DNA from 2 places in the Cohnella herbarum genome. Region 2 is predicted to be linked to the other one. Evidence: riboswitches for the same ligand, from Rfam matches in the RefSeq annotation. Region 2 holds a riboswitch; the other holds the start of a gene.
What was found. A riboswitch is a leader RNA that binds a small molecule or an ion and turns the genes downstream of it on or off. The one in region 2 is predicted to bind ZMP and ZTP.
Positions count from the first base shown of each region.

Region 1: it holds a riboswitch for ZMP and ZTP, as region 2 does, so the genes downstream of both, HH215_RS25170 (bifunctional 5,10-methylenetetrahydrofolate dehydrogenase/5,10-methenyltetrahydrofolate cyclohydrolase) here and HH215_RS20475 (TIGR01440 family protein) in region 2, are expected to answer to the same signal.

Region 1 is NZ_CP051680.1:5,899,465-5,907,093, reverse strand. It holds gene HH215_RS25195 (ABC-F family ATP-binding cassette domain-containing protein) at 1-907, opposite strand, end outside; gene HH215_RS25190 (DUF1648 domain-containing protein) at 979-1,488, opposite strand; gene HH215_RS25185 (universal stress protein) at 1,676-2,107, shown strand; gene HH215_RS25180 (PadR family transcriptional regulator) at 2,329-2,661, shown strand; gene HH215_RS25175 (FtsW/RodA/SpoVE family cell cycle protein) at 2,658-3,992, shown strand; ZMP/ZTP riboswitch at 4,059-4,137, shown strand; gene HH215_RS25170 (bifunctional 5,10-methylenetetrahydrofolate dehydrogenase/5,10-methenyltetrahydrofolate cyclohydrolase) at 4,196-5,041, shown strand; gene HH215_RS25165 (helix-turn-helix domain-containing protein) at 5,111-7,444, opposite strand.
Region 2 is NZ_CP051680.1:4,783,332-4,790,960, forward strand. It holds gene atpB (F0F1 ATP synthase subunit A) at 1-573, opposite strand, end outside; gene HH215_RS20445 (ATP synthase subunit I) at 578-985, opposite strand; gene HH215_RS20450 (AtpZ/AtpI family protein) at 985-1,233, opposite strand; gene wecB (non-hydrolyzing UDP-N-acetylglucosamine 2-epimerase) at 1,526-2,665, opposite strand; gene upp (uracil phosphoribosyltransferase) at 2,680-3,309, opposite strand; gene HH215_RS20465 (LSm family protein) at 3,536-3,829, shown strand; gene glyA (serine hydroxymethyltransferase) at 3,905-5,152, opposite strand; gene HH215_RS20475 (TIGR01440 family protein) at 5,195-5,803, opposite strand; ZMP/ZTP riboswitch at 5,986-6,068, opposite strand; gene HH215_RS20480 (low molecular weight protein arginine phosphatase) at 6,163-6,744, opposite strand; gene HH215_RS20485 (manganese efflux pump MntP) at 6,784-7,344, opposite strand; gene HH215_RS20490 (L-threonylcarbamoyladenylate synthase) at 7,461-7,629, opposite strand, start outside.

The DNA of each region.
Region 1 (7,629 bases), 1.1 Mb from region 2:
CCGCGGCCGCTTTCGGCCCTTGCTCCTTCAGCGCCTCGAACCGATCGATCCGCGCCTTCTGCTTCGTCGACCTGGCTTGCGCTCCGCGGCGAATCCATGCGAGCTCGTTGCGCAGCAAGTTCTGGCGTTTGGCTTCGCTGGCCGCTTCCCGCTCGTCCCTCTCCAGCTTTAGCTCCAGAAACCGGCTATAGTTCGCTTCGTAGAAGTAAGCGCGGCCTTGATCGAGCTCGATGACCCGGTTGCTGACCCGGTCAAGAAAATAACGATCATGCGTGATCATAAGCAAAGCGCCTTTACGCTTCTGAAGCATGCTTTCGAGCCAAGCAACCGAATCGTTATCGATATGGTTCGTCGGCTCGTCGAGAATAAGCACGTCGGAAGGCTGAAGAAGCGCCGCCGCCATCGCGACCCGCTTCCGTTGTCCTCCCGAGAACGTCGATACTTTGTCGTCGTAGTTCAGGATGCCAAGCTTCGTGAGCGCGGTCTTGGCTTCGCTTTCCAATTGCCAAGCCTCCAACTCGTCCATCCGCTGATTCGCGGCAACCATGCGCGCTTGCAACCGCGCGTCCTCCGGACTCCGAGCCAACGCCTCCAAAATCTCGGCATAGTCGCGAACGGCTTTTAACTGCGGAGATTCCCCGCCGAGCACATGCTCCAGAGCCGTCTCGTCGGGAGCGAACGCCGGATCCTGCGCGAGCATTCGAAGCACGACCGACCGGCCGATCGACACCTTACCGGAGTCGGCGGGCTCCAGTCCCGCGATCACCTTCAGCAACGTCGATTTTCCGGTGCCGTTTACGCCGATGATTCCGACTTTATCTCCGGTTTCGATACCGAACGTTACGTCCTCGAACAACATTTTATCGCTATAGCTTTTCGATATATTTTCAACGGATAACAAATGCATATCTCATCTACCTACTTTATCGCTAGAATACGGAACTACTCCCCGTATCATATCATAAAAATCCAACCCGCTTATTTCATTCTAAACGCGCGTACGAAATAGATGGCTAACGTTCCGAAGAGGACACCCAAAATAATCGGCAAAGACCATAACCCTAACCCATCCCCGTAACCTTTGCCTACTTTTACGGATATCCATGTGATGTAGCCGAATAACGCAACGACTTCAAGGTTTATCCAGCCTAGCAGTTTCCTTGCCAATAAATATTGCGCTGCCGCGTTCTGTTCCGTAATCGGAAGGGGATAATTATAAACATGCGGGAATTTGGACAAAACGGTTAATCCGCTATACAAAAGCAAAGAAACGATCGGAAGGATAATCAGCGTCCACTTGCTCCCCCACCCGTCGACTTGCCCTTTGCCGTTGAAATGAATAGGAATTCTGTCCGGCATATCCGTCCATTGCACACAAACGTAAACAATCGACCAAATCATCGCGATAAGCGTCGCCGCACTGAGCATTTTCTCGAGTCCCGTAACCGGAACGTTAAGCTTGGGTTGTTGCTTCTCCACATTCATCATGCTGCTAACCTCCGGAAAATAAATGCCATGTACTAACTATATCCTTTTTTCGGGGAAAAGGGCTACTCGCTTGAGTGAAATTGTGTAAATCGTGGAAAACTAACCATCCATCGTTCCTATTCCAGCCTGTTTAAGTTGGCCACCTATGTGGTTAATATTGATTACTATGACTATCGGAGGGTTCAGCATGATATTCAAACATATTCTAGTCCCCTATGACGGCTCTAAATCATCCGCGAGAGCGTTGGATAAAGCCATCGAACTTGTTAAGGGAAACGCCGCCACACAGCTCACCGTTGCGCATGTCATCAATCTTCAGCCGGTTGTCCTTGCGGACATGACCTTCGCCCAGCCCGATGCCTACCAAGATCAAGTGAGGGAGCAAGGTAACGCGATTATCGACAAGGTTAAGGAAATTACGGGGGATTTGCCATTGTCGGACGTGGTCGTACTCGCGGGTTCTCCAGCTCAAGCGATCATCGATTATGCCGAGAACAGCGACTGCGATCTCATTGTCATGGGCAGCAGGGGACTAAGCTCCTTCAAGGAATTGATGGTCGGCAGCGTCAGCCACAACGTCATCCTTCATGCGCATATTCCGGTTATGATCATGAAGTAAATTCTGATCAAGAAAGCGTCACAAATATAGCGAAACTGCGCACGGAGAAGTTCATCTTCTAACGCTTGCGCTGTTTCGCTTTTTCTTTTTCTTTTTCTTTTGTTGTAGCCAAAAATCCGGTTGTATGGACTTGACTTGTAAATCCGCAAATTCTCGTTTACACTAATACATAGATTTACGATGCATAGATAAACGACAATATGAGATCGAGGGAAAAAGTTATGAAAATCAATAAGGAACTCATGAAGGGCAGTACCGTCATCCTCATCATGACGCTACTCGGGCAAAAAGATATGTACGGGTACGAGATAACCAAAGAAATCGAACGCAAATCGGACGGCGTATTTACGCTAAAAGAAGGAACGCTGTATCCGATCTTGCATACGCTTGAAGTCGAACGGTTCGTGGAGGCGTACTGGAACGAGGAAGGCGGCCGGAAGCGCAAATATTATCGGATTACGGAAGAAGGACGCAAGCAGCTTGGCGAGAAACAACGGGAATGGTCTTTGTTTCGGACGACTGTCGAGCGCGTCATCGGGGAGGGGCACGCATGAGCCACAGCCTAGAACGTCACCCGGAGGTCAACGCCTATCTCCATAAAATATGCGCGCAAGTAAAGGCCAAAGAAGTGCACGAGGAGATTAGACACGAGTTGCTCAGCCATCTGGAGGAACTGACCGCGGAGAGGGTTGCGCAGAGCGGTATGCCGGAAGAAAAGGCGATGATCGAGGCGCTGCGGCACATGGGCGATCCCGAGCAGGTGGGCAAGCAACTACATACCGCGCATAAGCCTAAGCCCGAATGGGGCGTCATCGCTTTGGTTGCCGGAATGTTTCTAATCGGACTCGTATCGATGTTTACGTTGCGCCTTTCCGTAGACGGCATGATCGACCGCAAACTTGTTTACGGCTTCGTAGGTGTCGCGGTTATGATCGGGCTCTATTTTGTCGATTATCGCAAACTGATTCGCTACTCCTGGGTCTTGTACGGAGCGACATTGCTGCTCATGGCGGCGGTTCATTGGCAAAGCGTTCAGGTAAACGGCGTTACTCAGTGGCTTCTCTTAGGTCCGTTCAACTTCAATGTGTATGCGGCTTCGCCTTATTTGCTCCTTATCGCCATTGCCGGCATGCTGCAGAGAAAGAAACCCGCAGCGCAAGGCTTGCGCGAGGAAGCCGTAGAGCTTGGGAAAGACGCCGTCTTATTCATGCTAATTCCCGCGTTATTATACGTACCGGCGCCCGCTTTCGCCTATTTATTAATTTATGGCTTTGGTTTAGCCGTTCTTCTGCTGGTATCCGGGAAAATGAAGCTATTGATTACTGGATTGAGCGCGCTTGTTCTTATGACGGTTCCGGTACTTCTTAACGGGTCGTTCGATTATGAATGGAGCAGATTGAGTGCGTTTTTGAATCCGGATACGCATGCGCAGACAGAAGGCTACTTGGTATTACGCTCCGTGGAAGCTATTCAATCGGGCGGCATGTGGGGGCAAGGCTTCGGCATCGTTAATGATAAGTTGCCCTTAGCGTCGAGCGAACTGTTCTATTCCTACTTGGTTTACAACTTCGGTTGGGTGTTCGGTATTGCCGTCGCCTTGCTTGCGTTCTTGTTCGTCGTAAGGATAGCTCGTATGGGAGCCAAGCTTCAAGACTCTTATGCCAAAAACCTGGTGGTCGGTTTGATAGCGGTACTGGGCATTCAATTGGCATGGAATTTGCTGATGTGCGCGGGATTGCTGCCAATACTCGGGCTGAGGCTGCCGATTATGAATTGGAGCTCCGGCATGGTGATCGAATTGGCGGCAGTCGGTCTTATTCTTAGTGCATATCGACGCAAAGATATGTTCGGAAGCTCTTATCGGCCTCAACCGACCAAGGTCTGATGGAGCTTCTCGCAAAAAGTCCATTATTGAAAATTTTGTATTTCGTTGCTATGATTAAGTCACAAATCAACTATGTGTCACTGGCGGAACATGGGTAACCATGAGGGAGCGCATAGATATCTAGCCGTACGCCTGGGCAGAGGTAAGGGGAGAGTCTTCCCTTGCCTCTTTATGTTTTGATCCGAATAGAGAGGGATGATGAAATGTTGCCGGAAACATTGATTTTGGATGGGAATCGGGTCGCGACAGACATCAAAGAAAGCTTGTCGGGGGCAATCCAGAGTTTAGCGAAAAGAGGAATCGTTCCTTGCCTAGCGACTATTTTAGTCGGTGACGATCCTTCATCGGCTACCTATGTAAGGATGAAGGGAAACGCATGCAAGCGACTCGGTATCCAATCAATTCGATTAGATCTTCCTAAGGATACATCAACGGGTGAATTAATCTTAGCTATTCGTAAACTCAATGCCGACCCCAACGTTCACGGAATATTGTTGCAGCATCCCGTTCCCCATCAAATAGACGAAAGGGCCGCATTTGAAGCTATAAGCATTGAAAAGGACGTAGATGGAGTGACCACTCTGGGATTCGCTCAAAACGCCTTCGGTTTCGCCGACTTCCCTTCCTGCACTCCGGCAGCGATCATTGCGATACTAGACTATTACAATATCTCAATAGAAGGAAAGCATGCTGTCGTGATCGGGAGAAGCCCGATCCTTGGAAAACCCGTATCCATCATGCTCTTAAACCAAAACGCGACCGTGACGACATGCCATTCCAAAACAACGAACTTAGAAGATATTGTCCGTTTAGGCGATATTGTAGTAGCAGCGGTCGGTAAGCCCAGATTTGTTAAAGGCGATTGGATAAAATCGGGAGCAATTGTACTGGATGCCGGTTACAATGAGGGGAACATAGGGGATGTCGACTATGATGGTTGTTTGCTTAAAGCTTCTGCGATTACTCCCGTCCCCGCAGGGGTCGGGCCGGTAACGATAGCCGCATTGCTCAAGCACACCGTTGCAGCCGCTGAAAAATTAGCTAAATAGCAAACATCAACAATAAAAGAGGGTTGGCCATGTCCAACGGAAAGCATGGCCAACCCTAAAACGATAAACTCACTTGCTCATATTGCTGCGATACTCGCTCGGAGTAATGCCCTCTTTCCCCTTGAACGCGCGGATGAACGTATTCCGGTTGTTAAAGCCGACGGCCTCCCAGATGTCGCCGATCTTCCGCTCGGATTGGGCCAGCAGTTCTTTCGCTTTGCGGATTCTAAGATCGAGCAGGTATTCCTGAAAGCCTACCCCGAGCTCTCTCTTAAGCAACCGGGACATATATTGCGCGGAGGTGTTATATTTCTCGGCCAACATCTCAAGATGGATATCCTCGTGATAGTGCTGGCTAATGAACGCTTTGAACGACCCGACGTCGAACTTGTCCTGGCTCTCGCCGCAGACGGTCGCGACATTCTCGAAGTAAGCGAAGATCGATTCCGTAATCTCGTCGACGGAAGGAGACTCGTTGGACAAGATGAAGCCCGTATACGATTTGCCGATTTCTCCGTCCAGCTCCCTGTCCCGCTGCTTCAGAACCTGAAGCCCTATCATGTAGAACCTCATATACAATTCGCGAAGTAACGGGGCGGTGATCCCGGCGGACAAATTGTGGCCGATAATCTGCTTCAACAGACCGTGCAGTTCCTCTTTCTTGCCGGACAGAAGAAGATTGAACAATCGGTTCTCGTCCTCCTTGCTTAACAAGTATCTCGTTACGTCGTGCTCATTGTCCGCTTCGGTGAAAGTATAGACCCGTTTCCCGTCGAACGGCGAGATGCGCCAGAGCGCCTTCATCGCTTCGATGTACGATTGCCGCATGCCCTTATATCCTCTGCGCACGCTTCCGATGCCCGCATGAACCCTCAGGAAGTCCTCGTCCTTGCGGAACAGTTCCACGATATCCTCGCAATACTTTTGATATAACACTTGATCGGCCCCTTCGGGAACGTTCACCAACAAGCAGAACAAATGCGAATCCATCTCCAGCAAGTAACAAGGATAGTCCATCGGCAGCAAGGACGTCAGCAATTTCGTTAGCATTCTCGACGAATCGTTCTGAAACGATTCGTTGAAGGAATCATAGAACGGCTTGCGAAAGTTGAACTGGAACAAGGCGATCATGAAATGATCGTTCTCGAACGAGAAGCTGCCGTTCTTCTGGTAGGCCTCCACGCTGACGTCGTCGTATAGGTAATTGTATTTCAGCATTTTCACCAAAAATTGCTCGTTCGCGAGCGGGAGCGCATAGGAAAGCTGCTGATTCAGCGTTTGCACGTTGTTCATGATTCGTCCGATTTCGTCGTTCAAATATTCGAATTCGTTCATGGAGCGTTTGCCTTTCGTCTGAGGTCCGTTCAGGCGATCGACGAGCGACTTAATCGGCGCGTACAGGTTTTTGCTGAAGGCAACGGACAGAATCAAGCTGAGCAGCAGCGTGAAGATCGCCGAAACCCATCTTAGTTTCTCCATATTGCTCAGACTGCTGCGGATGTCGTTCTCGGGTACCCCGGCAATCATGACGACGTCGTTATAGAAGAAATTCGTATTGAGGGTGACGACCCTCATTTTTTGTTTTTTATAAACCGCTTGCGATTTGGAATCGGGAGCTTCGAGAAGGCTGCCCATGAAAGCCTGCAACTCCGGATTGCGAACGAAATCCGGCTCCGACGAAGCGAGCATGGTCCCGTTCTTGTCGGCGATGAACAACACGCTGCCCGGCGTGAGCTTGTAATCTTGCAGCAGTCGGACGATGTATTGGGCATTCAGATTGATCACGTACAGATTGTTGGACCAGTACTCGGCGATCTTCGATTGAACGATAGGAATAATGACCTTGCCTTCATTACGTTCCGATCCGCTGGTCTGCGATGGAGGCAATATGGAGAACAGCTTGTAACCCGAGCTATGCGTTTTCCAGAATTCGGCCGGGTACTCCTCGAAACGATACACTTTGTCATAGAAGTAGGATGCCGAGTAAGTCCCCTCGTTGCTGATGATCAAATCGTCTTTGCGTTTAAAGATATAGGCGCTGTCGATAGAGGAGTCGATGTATTTAATCCGCGCCAAAGAGCGAACGCTTTGGCTAATATCTGCGTACTTGGCCGTTCCCTCGGCATCCCCTTCCCCGGAGAAAACGCTTAGAACGCTCGGATCGAGCGAAAGCAAAAAGTTGGATTGGTAAATACCCTCGAACAGATGGTTAAGCGAAGCGGCCACGTTGGAAAGCGAACTGTCGTAATTTCTTTCGATTCGGGTTTGAACGTATTGGAGATACACGTTATAGGTCACGAAATTAATGATTTGAATGAGCACGGAAATCGAAACGAACAAAATAATGAAACGGAAGAAAATGCTCCGGAAGCTTACTCTCCACATATTCGCCAACCGCCCCATGCACATTTCCCCCCTTTCAATAAACAGAGCCTAGAAACAAAGGGTATTATGTACGCCGCGCGCCGTCAATAACCTCATCCGCCGCTAATCCAAATAGGTAGAAAAGTGTTACATTGTCCGTTTTTGTGACTTCCGGGAAGTAGAATCGTGTGACATCGGAGCGAGATTGGCCGTAGGAAGCCGCT
Region 2 (7,629 bases):
ACCGAGCGTCAAAGGCTTGGACACGATCTCGATCAAGTGAATCGGTAGGAACACTAGATTCGGATTGTGCGTGTAGTGCTTTAGGTAATGCTTCGTGTTGTGCCGCAGCCCTTGAACATGCGATAGAACGATGACGATCAACGCCAGCGCCATTGTCATGGCGGCATCGGCTGTCGGCGATTTCCACCACGCCCAAGCCAAATGTTCATGCTCGCCCTTCACGATTAACTCCTGACCGAAGATGGTCGGGATATGGTTGCCATGCGCTTCCGTGATGATACTGAATGGAAGACCGAGCATGTTGGAAACGAAGATGTACAGGATAAGCGTCAAGCCAAGCGCGAGATACGGTCTACCCTTCTTTAAATCCATGTTCTGGCCGATGATCCCTTGAACGAATTCAACGACCCATTCCAAGAAGTTCTGCAACTTCCCGGGGTTCTCGACCGATAGATTGCGTACGGCTAAGCGGGCGAGAATAAACACGACAAGACTCGAAATTACGACCATCATAATAGCGGCTACGTCGAACTCTATTCCGCCGATCTCGATAAGAGGCACTAAATGTTCCATATTGTCATTTTTCACCCCTTTCGTCAGTGGACTGTCTCTTCTGAAGACGGCGAATGGCGAACAAACCCAGTAACAGTGTCACCAACGGTAAGGCTAATATTCCTGCCGCCGTCGCGGGAAGATTAAAATCCATCACCCTCACGGAAACTATGGCGGCAGCTACTCCGATGGCTGCGCGGGACACGAAACCGAATCCCATCCTGCTCTTGTATCCGGCGGCGGCATGATTGCCGATGCGCGTCGCTTTCCAAGCCAGATGATAAGAGCTTAGCAAACCGCCGATCACGCCGATCATGAATCCGCCGAAGATCGGCTTGGAATCCGGCCATACGGCCCAACCAATGCAGCCAATGGACAAAAAAAAGAAAGTAATGCGCGTAGTACGTCTAAGCAAAGCAGGCAAATCGTCCATCACGGTCTTCTAGCCCCCGTATATTTCCGGATCAGCGCCACGGCCGACCCAATACCGGCTACCAGTCCGACCACCACTCCGGTTAAATACCCATAGCTAGTGCCATTCCGGTCATCGTACACCGTCCCCAGCCACCAGCCGAGTCCGATGCAAACCGCAAGCTCCACACCCAAACCCGTTACAAGGCCGGCGGCCTTCCAAGGATTCTCGTCTTGAGGCAATTCAGGCTTACGTGGAGATTCCGTCATGGATTTGTCGCTCCTTTGACGCTGCATGGGCAGTAAAAAGCAAGTACGTAAGCCCTTTCTTCCCATGTTTCACGATATATTGTATCGTTCGGCGACAGCGTTTGTCAATTGATCGAAAATCAAACTTTATGTGAACATCGCATTTGAAAATCCATATCTATCAAGTGTTCCCGGACTTCCAAACCATACAGTTGCACTGTACGCTGTACGTTTTTTCCCGATTCCCATGGCAAGTATTTCCGACTTGACCTGTAGGACTTCAATCCATTTCCATTACTTGCTTCTCAGATGTCTAGCGTTGGAACGAATCCGGACGCTCCCCGCGACCGAAATGATGGAGAATCGAGGCCACGATTCGTTTCGAAGCTCGTCCGTCCCCATAAGGGTTAGCGGCTTGACTCATCCGGGCGTATAGCTCTCTATCGGTTAATAGAGCGCGCGTACGATCGTAGACGTCTTTCTCTTCCGTTCCGACAAGCTCCAGCGTCCCCGCTTCGATGCCTTCCGGTCGCTCCGTCGTATCCCGCAGAACGAGAACCGGCACTCCGTAAGACGGCGCTTCCTCCTGAAGTCCTCCGGAGTCGGTCAGAATAAGATGGGTATGCGGATAAAAATTATGAAGTTCTACGACGTCAAGCGGTTCGATCAGCTTAATGCGCGGATGATTGCCGAGAATTTCCTGAGCAGGCTCGCGTACGGCCGGGCTTAAATGCACCGGATAGACGATGGCGATATCTTCGAACTCGTCGGCGATCCGCTTCACCGCGCGGAAGATCTGCCGGTGCGGCTCCCCCTGCGATTCTCTGCGATGCGCGGTCATGAGGACGAGTTTCCTTCCGGCCGCCCATTCCAGTACCGGGTGGGCAAAATCCGATTTGACCGTATATTGAAACACGTCGGTCACCGTATTGCCGGTAATGTAGATTTGTTCTTCGCTTTTGTTTTCTTTGCGCAGATTGTCCGCCGACCAATCCGTCGGAGCGAAATGCAAATCCGCAAGCACGCCCGTCAATTGGCGGTTCATCTCTTCCGGGTACGGAGATAACTTATTCCAAGTACGCAAGCCCGCTTCGACGTGCCCCACCTTGATTTGTTGCATGAAGGAAGCATAGCTCGCCAGGAACGTCGTCAACGTATCCCCGTGAACGAGCACCAAATCCGGCTTCGCCTCTCTTAATACCGGTTCGAGCCCTTGAAGGACGCGAATGGAAATATCGTTCAGCGTCTGGCTCGCCTGCATGACGTCAAGATCGTAATCGGGCTTGATGTCGAACACTTCCAACACCTGATCGAGCATCTGCCGATGCTGGGCGGTCACGCACACGAGCGGTTCGATCTGATCCGGATATTTCTGCAATTCCAGAATTAACGGGGCCATCTTGATCGCTTCTGGACGAACTCCGAATATCGTCATTACTTTGATTTTGCTCACGTCGGTTTCCCCCCTTATTTCGTTCCGTATAGACGGTCTCCGGCGTCACCGAGACCCGGGACGATATAACCGTGATCGTTTAACTTCTCATCTAGCGCCGCTAGATAAATATCGATATCGGGATGCCGCTCTTGTACCGCTTTGACGCCTTCCGGAGCCGCGATTAGGCACATCAGCTTCGTCGGTCTGCACCCTTTGTTCTTCAGCATGTCGAGCGCCGCATTCGCCGAACCTCCGGTCGCGAGCATCGGATCGATGACGATCAATTCCCGCTCGGCAACGTCCGAAGGCAAGCTGCAATAATATTCGACCGGCTGCAGCGTTTCGTGGTCGCGGTACAAGCCGATATGTCCGACCTTAGCCGAAGGAATGATTTTCAACACGCCGTCCACCATGCCGAGTCCCGCGCGAAGAATCGGAATTAGTCCCATCATTCTCCCCGCGATGACTTTCCCCTCGGCGCTTTGAACGGGCGTCTCTACGCGAACGGTGGATAGCGGAACATCCCTCGTTATTTCATATGCCATAAGCATGGCCACTTCGTCGACCAGCTCACGGAATTGCTTTGTATTTGTCAGTTTGTCACGGATAAAAGTGACTTTGTGTTGGATCAACGGATGATCGCAAATGACGAGACGTCCCATAATGTTCTACCCTTTCTTATACGAACCGACTGCGTCGAAATCCGTTCGCCGGCCGTTCTCCTATGTATGTTGCCCGTACATTATATCATTGTCTCCGAATAGGTGCATAACATCCGTAAGAACTCGCTCGAAATTCGTCGAAGCGTCCCGATCGGCCGCTTCGTTTCAGTAACCTTATGATAGGCGCATGCATAGCTTGAATTAGATATCCCTAGGAGGAATGCCAATGCAGGCCCGCGCGACCGACAATCCCGCGCAAGTGTACAAAGCGGATAACCAATGGTCCGAGCAAGTGCGCCAAACCCGGAAGAAGCTCGCCGGCATATGCGGACAATGCATGAACCGCAACGTGCGCGTGCAAACGATAGACGGCCATACGTATGAGGGGGTCGTAGTCGGATCCGATCAATCCTATCTGCATATTATGACGAGCGACGTACGGTTTTTCGGCCCCTACGCTTCCAATGCCATCCTTACCCTGGTTTTGTACGAGTTGCTTGTTATTACTTTGCTCATCTAATAACAAGCGGTCAGCTCGACATGCAAAAAAACCGGAAACCCAGCATCGGGTTTCCGGTTTTGAATTATCCTTATCTTAATAGCCTAGCGTCGGGTACAAAGGATACTTCGCCGTAAGATCGGCTACGATGCCGCGAGCTTTCTCGAGCGTCGCTTCGTCTTTCGTGTTCTTGAGCGTCAACGCGATGACTTGAGCGATGGTCTTCATCGCGTCCGGCCCCATGCCGCGGGTCGTGATCGCCGGCGTTCCGATGCGGATACCGCTCGTGATGAACGGGCTGGTCGGATCGAACGGAATCGCGTTCTTGTTCACCGTGATCGCTACGGAATCGAGCACGTGCTCGGCTTCTTTGCCCGTAATGTTCAGGTTGCGCGTGTCGATCAGCATTAGGTGATTGTCCGTACCGCCGGATACGATGTTCAAGCCTTCGGAGACAAGCGCCTCGGCCAGAGCTTTCGCGTTTACGACCACGTTACGCGCGTACTCCTTGAACGAAGGCTGGAGAGCTTCGCCGAGGGCTACCGCTTTAGCGGCGATGATATGCATAAGCGGACCGCCTTGCGTGCCCGGGAATACGGCTTTATCGATCGCCGCCGCCCACGGTTGACGGCAAAGGATCATACCGCCGCGAGGACCGCGAAGGGTTTTGTGCGTTGTCGTCGTGACGAAATGCGCGTGCGGTACCGGGCTCGGATGTTCTCCGCCGGCAACGAGACCCGCGATATGGGCCATGTCTACCATGAACAGCGCGCCCACGTCGTTGGCGATTTGTCCCATTTTCTCGAAATCGATCGTGCGCGGATACGCGGACGCGCCCGCAACGATCAAGCGAGGACGGTGTTTGAACGCGGCTTTGCGAACTTCATCGTAATCGATCGTGAACGTTTGATCGTTCACTCCGTAGGCTACGAAGTTGTAAAGCAAACCGGAGGCGTTCGCGGGGTTACCGTGCGTTAAGTGGCCGCCGTGCGCAAGGTTCATGCCGAGCACGGTATCGCCCGGCTTCAGAACGGCAAGATAAACGGCAAGGTTCGCTTGCGCGCCGGAGTGCGGCTGCACGTTGGCATGCTCGGCGCCGAACAATTCCTTGGCGCGGTCGCGGGCGATTTGCTCGGGAATATCCACGTATTCGCATCCGCCGTAATAGCGTTTGCCCGGATAACCTTCCGCGTATTTGTTCGTCAGCACGGTGCCCATTGTTTCCAGTACCGCTTCGCTTACGATATTCTCGGATGCGATCAGTTCGATGTTATCTTGCTGGCGTTTCAATTCCAAATTAAGGGCTTTGACGATCTCAGGGTCTTGTTTGCGCAAATTTTCCAACATAGTCGTAAATCCTCCCAAGGTTTTATAATAAATTTCTGATTACTCGCACGTTGTCGTTGAAGAATCGTTCGGCGAAGCGTTCGCTTGATCCTCGCGCACCGTTGAATAGACGGCGCGCGCTCCGCCGATTAATCTCGGACGAGTCGTCGCCATATTGACTCTCGCTTGCCCGATCGAACGGATCGCCGGCCTTAAAGGTATCGCGACCGGTCGAAGATGCATCCCGATCAGCGTTTCGCCGATGTCGATGCCGGCATGGACCTGTACGGCTTCGACAAGGCAAGGCTCGTCGAGCTGACGATAGGCATGTGCGGCCATCGAGCCCCCGGCTTTCGGAACGGGAATCGCCGATACCTCGACCCAGCCTTGCGCTTCCGCAATGCCGCGTTCGGTTACTAGCGCCCGATTCAGATGCTCGCAGCATTGCCAGACGACGTGGAACCCGAAGCGATTCCGGACCCGCTGTACGCCATCATAGATTTGCTCGGCCACGCTCTCGGCGCCGGAGGAACCGATTCGATGGCCTTGGACTTCGCTCGTGCTCGCTCCCACCACAATGACGTGACCGGGACGCACTCCGCCCGTCTGTACCAATTCGACCAGCAGTTGCTCGACTTGATCGGTGATGGACCGAGAATCCTGTGCCATGGCATGACCTCCCAACATCTCGAAGTACCTCTGAAGACATTATAGGTATTATACCTGAATTGAAGATACTCAAACAGGTCGGCCTATCTGCCGCGAGAGAGATTTCGTCGAATGATCGCCTCCGCTCCTAGTATATTACGAGCGATTAAAGACAAAAAAGAGCAGACGTGCTCTCGCACGTTGCTCTTTGCCCAGGCGACCGGCCGTCATTCCGATGCTCCACCGTGGTATGCTCCACTTGTCGTCGCCAGTTACATCGGAACCTTGAAGTTGTAGTTTTATTTTACACGAACCTCGTACCAAAAATCAATCATCGACTTTAAATAGAGGGCCCAATGATCTCCCTGCTCGATCGGCGATTAAGGCTCCCTGTCCCATTTATCGACCAACGTCATCAGTACGTCTTCGATCTCGTCGGCGCACTGCTCGTATAACGACAAAGGCCCGCCGAACGGATCCGCGATATCGAATCCCGGAATACGGCGTTGCAGTTCGAACAATCTCTCTCGCTCCTCGGGCGTCAAATTCTGACCCAACGCTTGTCTTACTTGCCATTCCGAATACAATCTCTCGGCTTCAGCTACATCGTCCATGATGGGATCTCCGCGCAGTGCATATTCCTTCAACGTGTAAGTTTTGGATAACGCTTCGGGAAACCGTTCCAGAATCGCCCTTTTATGCCCGGCCGTCATCGTTAAGATGAGATTCGCCCATAACACCTCGTTCGCGGTTAACACGGTAGACGATCCCGGCAACGCCAAGTTTCTTTTCCTCAAAGTTGCGGCCGCGTGAGCGGAAATCGGCAATCCTTCGGCCGTGGCAACGCCCGCCGAACGGATTTCGAGAGGTTTCCCGCTGCGGGCGGCTAAATCCCTGAGCATCGCTTCGGCCATCGGGCTTCGGCAAGTATTACCCGTACATACGATCAAAACGCGGTTCATTTGCTTTCCCCCCGTATTTCTGGATAGATTCTATCTCGCTTATATTAGAAATAATAGCCCAAAAGCGAATAAAATGACACCGCCAAGCGCTTCTCCATATCCTCCCAAGGCACGGCTTGCGCGTCTCCCCAACATTAAACCCGATACGCTCATAAGTCCTCCGAAAAATCCGAACATCAGAACGGTGAGCAGAACGTGCGTGGAAAACATCCCAAGCGATATTCCGACGGAGAAGGAGTCGATGCTAACGCTAAAAGAAAATACGAGCATCCCCCATATGGTGCGATGATCGATCGAATCCACGGCCTCCCCGCGAAGAGAGCTATATACCATATGCCCTCCAAGCAGCAAAAGCAGCGCCCCTGCCACGGAAGTCGCGATTCCGCCGAGCAAGCCGCTCACGTATTGTCCCGTTATCATCCCGCCGAGAGGCATCAGCACATGAAAGATGGCGATAATCGTGCTTAGTTTCAAAATATCGTAAAGCCGTACGCCTTTCAAGCCGATCCCGACTCCCAGAGAAAATGCATCCATGCCCAGGGCGACCGCCATGACGAGAATGGTTAGCAATTGCCCGGCTGACGCGGACGCGTCGAACATAGGTTGTCCCTCCCCCGCGCAACCTCATTCGTTATGCTAGCTTAACGATGGTTGCCGTCTTGTCCTCTTCCAACATATGCGGAGGAGAAGACGAACATGCAAGGGGATAACGGCGGTTACAGGATCGTTAGTTCGTTGCCACCCGCGGCTTTGCGCAAACGGTTCATAAGAGCGGCGCCGATGCCGGCTTCGGAATAACCTTCGGCGACGATGAAATTCAGGCCGCGCTCGTCGCATTCCCGTAATAATGCGTACAAGGATTGCGCCGCTTGGCTGGGTTCGTTG